DNA from 2 places in the Cellulomonas sp. T2.31MG-18 genome. Region 2 is predicted to be linked to the other one. Evidence: predicted binding sites of a transcription regulator. Region 2 holds the regulator's gene; the other holds the start of a gene.
What was found. The regulator HrcA, encoded in region 2, represses chaperone genes, less so after heat shock. The targets are predictions, from matches to a motif close to TTNGCACTCGNNNNNNNCGAGTGCNAA.

Region 1 (2,461 bases), on a different contig from region 2:
GGCGGCTCAGCGCCTCGAGCGCCGGCTCCACCAGGGCGGTCCACCAGCTGACCACGTCACCGCCGGCGCCGATCCGCAGCAGCGCCGCGCACCCCTCGCCGTCACCGGCGAGAGCGGCGTCCACGACCGGACCCGGCGTCCGGGACGCGCTCGGCGCCGGTACGGCGACCCGGTCGGGCACCGCGTCCAGGAGCGAACCGCCGGAGACCTCGGTGGCGAGCGCGATGCGCGCGGCCTCGCCGGGTGCGACGCCGTCGATGGTGAGCCGCCGCATCACCAGCAGCCGCGCGAGGTCCTCGGCGCCGTACCGACGGTGGGAGCCGGCCGGGTGCTCGGACGGCCCGAGGCCGTAACGGCGGTCCCAGGTCCGCAGCGTCGCCGGTGCGACGCCGAGGCGACGGGCGACCGCGGCGACCGTGAGCGCCGGCGCCAGGTGCGCGGCCTGCTCGTCTTCGGCCATGACGCGATTGTGCCAGGCCGCAGGACCCTCAGCACTGCAGTGGTCGCGCTCCCGCGCCTGATGCCGTGGCCTGCACCGACACTCGGACCGGACCTGGGCACGCGTCCATATCGTTTCACCGAGGCTGAACTTTCGACCGGGTCTTGAACAACCTATGGCGCGGTTGCTACGGTGACCAAGCACCACCCGATCGACCGGCACCGCCCGTTGCGGCGCCAGGGCGGTCCGCACGCAGCGGCCGACGAGGCCGAGAACACGAGGAGGACGACCAGATGGCCGAGATCTCGCGCTTGCCCGGTCCGGTGATGGACCTGTGGGAGTGGCAGTTCCAGGGAGCGTGCCGCGACGCCGACGAGAACCTCTTCTTCCACCCTGAGGGCGAGCGGGGCGCCGCCCGCCGCCGGCGTGCCGAGGCGGCCAAGGCGATCTGCGCCACGTGCCCGGTGATCAAGGAGTGCCGCGAGCAGTCGCTCGCCGTGCGCGAGCCCTACGGCGTGTGGGGCGGCCTGTCCGAGGACGAGCGGGCCGCTGTGCTGGCCGAGCGGGCGGGCCACCGGCACGTCGGCTGAGAGAGCTCAGCACTCCACGGACCCGAACGGGTTCCACGGACCCGAACGGGTTCCACGGACCTGAACGACGAGGGCCCCTCTCCCGACCGGGAGAGGGGCCCTCGTTCATGACGGGGGGCGAGGATCAGCCCACGACCGCCAGCACGTCACGCGCGGACAGGATGAGGAACTCCTCGCCCGCGTACTTCACCTCGGTGCCGCCGTACTTGGAGTAGATGACCTTGTCACCGACCGCGACGTCGAGCGGCACGCGGTTGCCCTTGTCGTCGATGCGACCCGGGCCGACGGCGAGGACCTCGCCCTCCTGCGGCTTCTCCTTGGCGCTGTCCGGGATGACCAGACCGGACGCGGTCGTGGTCTCGGCCTCGAGGGCCTTCACCACGATCCGGTCCTCGAGGGGCTTGATGGAGACCGACACAGCGGACCTCCCCTTCGCATGTGAGTAGTTCAGCAGGTCAGTGCCGCACCGTCAGCCGCCGTCGTCGCGGTGCCGGGACCTGGGTGCGGTTGGCACACTCACGGGGAGAGTGCCAGCTCCTCACTCTAGGAACGCCTTAGCACTCGGTCAAGGCGAGTGCCAGCGACAGGCGGCGTCGCCGCCGGTCGCCGTGCGAGGATCGCCGCATGGACGCCGCCAGCCTCTCGCTCCTGCTCAGCGAGCAGGGCTGGGCGTTGCTCACCGCGCTGCCACCGTACGACGAGCAGCGCGTGATGGCCCTGTCCACCCGGCTGCAGGCCGAGGGCCTGGACCCGGCACTCGTCGCCGCGGCACTGACGCAGTCACGCCTGCGCGCGCGGGCGCGCACCAAGTTCGGGGACTTCGCGGACGGGATGCTGTTCACACCGGCCGGTCTGGAGCAGGCGACCCGCCTGCCGGTGGCGGCGCACCATGCGCGGCGCTACCTCGCCGCCGGGCTGACCCGGGTGGCGGACCTGACGACCGGGATCGGCGCCGACGCGATGGCGCTGGCGGGCGTCGGCATCCAGGTGCTGGCGGTGGACCTCGACGAGGTGACCGCCGCGGTCGCGACGGTCAACCTGCGGCACTTCCCCGAGGCACAGGTGCGCCACGGCGACGGTCTGCAGCTCGACCTCACGGCGGAGGGCGTCGACGGCGTCTACGCCGACCCGGCCCGGCGCAGCGCCGCTGGACGGCGCAGCTGGGAGCCGACGGACTGGACCCCGCCGCTGGACGCGCTGCTCGCGCTGCGTGACCGGGTGCCCGCCGTCGGCCTCAAGCTCGGACCAGGGCTCCCCCACCGGCTCGTGCCCGACGGCGCGCTCGCCCAGTGGGTCTCCGTCGACGGCGACGTCGTCGAGGTGGGTCTGTGGTTCGGCCCCCTGGCACCCGAGGGCCCCGGACGGTCAGCGCTGGTGCTGCGCGACGGCCGCGCGCACACGCTGGCCGGCGGGACGGACGACGACGAGCGGC
Region 2 (2,461 bases):
TCGCAGATCGACCTCCTGCGGCCCGTCGAGCGTGTCCAGCGTCAGCACCGTGCCGAGCGCCGCGGCCGTCATCGGTACGGGGAGCGTCGCGTGGAGGTCGTCGCCGCGGCGGACGAACACGTCGTGCCGGCGTTCACGCACCTCGAGGTACAGGTCGCCGGCGGGACCCCCGGCCGGACCGACCTCGCCCTGCGCCGTGAGCTTGATCCGCGTCCCGGTGTCCACGCCGGCGGGCACGTCCACGGAGATGGTGCGACGGGAACGCACGCGACCCTCACCGGCGCACTCGGTGCACGGCTCGGGGATCACGGTGCCGAAGCCCTGGCAGGCGGCGCAGGGCTGCGTCGTCATCACCTGGCCGAGGAACGACCGGGCGACGCGCTGGACGGAACCCCGGCCGCCGCACACCTCGCACGTGCGCGGCGAGGTGCCCGGCCGGCAGCAGCTGCCCTGACACGTCGGGCAGACGACGGCGGTGTCCACCTGCACCTCGCGGTGCGACCCGAAGGTCGCCTCCGAGAGGTCGATGTCCAGCCGGACCAGCGCGTCCTGACCGCGTCGTGCGCGCGGGATCGGCCCTCGCTGCGCCGTCGCCCCGGTCGCCGCGCCGAAGAACGTCTCGAAGATGTCCTGGAAGCCGAAGCCGCCACCCATGCCGCCCGCAGCGCTCGGGTCGCCGCCCAGGTCGTACGCGCGGCGCTTGTCCGGGTTGCCGAGCACGTCGTAGGCGCGCGAGACGTCCTTGAAGCGCTCCTCGGACGCCGGGTCGTTGCCCGCGACGTCGGGGTGCAGCTCGCGGGCCAGGCGCCGGTAGGCCTTCTTGATCTGCTCGGGGGTCGCGTCCCGCGGCACGCCGAGGATCTCGTAGTAGTCCGTCACAAGCAGGTGTGCTCGCTTCCTTCGAGGTCGGCCGGTCAGCCGGCCAGGATCCTGGTGAGGTACCGGGCGACCGCACGCACGGCGGCCATCGTGCCCGGGTAGTCCATGCGGAGGGGTCCGACGGCGCCCACGCGGGCCACGCCGGACCCCTCTCCGCCGTAGCCGCTGGTGACGAAGCTCGTCTCGGCGAGGCCTGCGTGCTGCGTCTCGCGCCCGATCCGGACGGCGACGGCCGTGTGGTCCTCCGCCATCTCGGCGAGCAGGCGCAGCAGCACCACCTGCTCCTCCAGCGCCTCGAGCACCGGACCGATGGTGCGGCTGAAGTCGGCTCCGGCCGTCCTGGCGAGGTTGGCGGTACCGGCGACGACCACCCGCTCCTCGCTCTCCTGCGCGAGCGTCTCGGACACGGCTGCGACGACGACGCGCACCAGTGCTGCGCCGGCGGGGCTCAGCTCGGTGACGAGGTTCTCCAGCGCCTTGGAGAGCTCGGCGAGCCGCAGCCCGGACAGGGCGACGTTGAGCCGCACCCGCAGGCGAGCCACCAGCGCCTCGTCGAGGTCCTCCGCGAGCTCCAGCGTCCGCTGCTCCACCCGGCCGGTGGTCGTGATGATGACGACGAGCAGGTGACGGGCGCCGACGGGGACCAGCTCCACGTGCCGCAGCGACGAGCGCCGCAGCGACGGGTACTGCACCACCGCGACCTGCTGGGTCAGCTGGGCGAGCAGCCGCACGGCTCGGTCGATGACGTCGTCGAGGTCGACCGCCTGCTCCAGCAGAGCGCTGATCGCCCGCCGTTCGGGCAGGGAGAGCGGCTTGACCTCGGCCAGCCGGTCGACGAACTGCCGGTAGCCCATGTCGGTGGGGACCCGACCGGCCGAGGTGTGCGGCTGGACGATCAGGCCGGCCTCCTCGAGGGCGGCCATGTCGTTGCGGATCGTCGCGGGCGACACCCCGAGCTGGTGCCGCTCCGACAGGGCCCGCGAACCGACCGGCTCACGGGTCGCCACGTAGTCCTCGATGATCGCGCGCAGGACGTCGAGGCGTCGGTCTTCGCTGCTCATGCGTCCCTCCCGCCCGTCACAGCCGGATCGCTGCGGATAGCACTCCACGCAGTCGAGTGCCAATTCTACGCAACGTCGCGGGAGGGTGACGGAGGCGCCGTCCTCGTGCCCCTACAGTGCCCGGGTGACCGAGGACCGCTACGGCCGCGACGTGCTGGCCGGGACCCAGGCCGTCCCCCACCGAGCCGCGCCCCGCGCCCGGCCGTGCCCGGCGGAGCCGGGGCTCGTGGTCGAGGACGTCGAGACGGGCTGGGTCGGCGCGGTGGTCCGGGTGGAGAAGTCGGGTGGTCAGCACGTCGTCGTGCTGGAGAACCGCCGCGGCCGCACCCGCACCTTCGGGCTGGGGCCCGGCTTCTGGGTCGACGGCGAACCGGTGGTCCTCACCGCACCGGTGGGCCGACGAGCGCCGGCGGCACCGGCGCGCACGGCATCCGGCTCGCGTGCCGTCGCAGGCGCCCCCGCGCGTGTCGCCCGCGCCAGCCGGATCTGGGTCGAGGGCCGGCACGACGCCGAGCTGGTCG

Region 1: a site for HrcA is predicted at 1,584-1,610, ahead of groES (co-chaperone GroES). Genes of this name have one in related genera too.

The regions. Positions count from the first base shown of each region.
Region 1 covers NZ_CAXWGW010000001.1:953,848-956,308, reverse strand. Annotated here, with positions in the region: gene ACFQTY_RS04500 (MerR family transcriptional regulator) at 1-460, opposite strand, end outside; gene ACFQTY_RS04495 (WhiB family transcriptional regulator) at 733-1,029, shown strand; gene groES (co-chaperone GroES) at 1,154-1,447, opposite strand; gene ACFQTY_RS04485 (SAM-dependent methyltransferase) at 1,654-2,461, shown strand, end outside.
Region 2 covers NZ_CAXWGW010000004.1:54,264-56,724, reverse strand. Annotated here, with positions in the region: gene dnaJ (molecular chaperone DnaJ) at 1-879, opposite strand, end outside; gene hrcA (heat-inducible transcriptional repressor HrcA) at 915-1,940, opposite strand; gene ACFQTY_RS14965 (DUF3097 domain-containing protein) at 2,065-2,461, shown strand, end outside.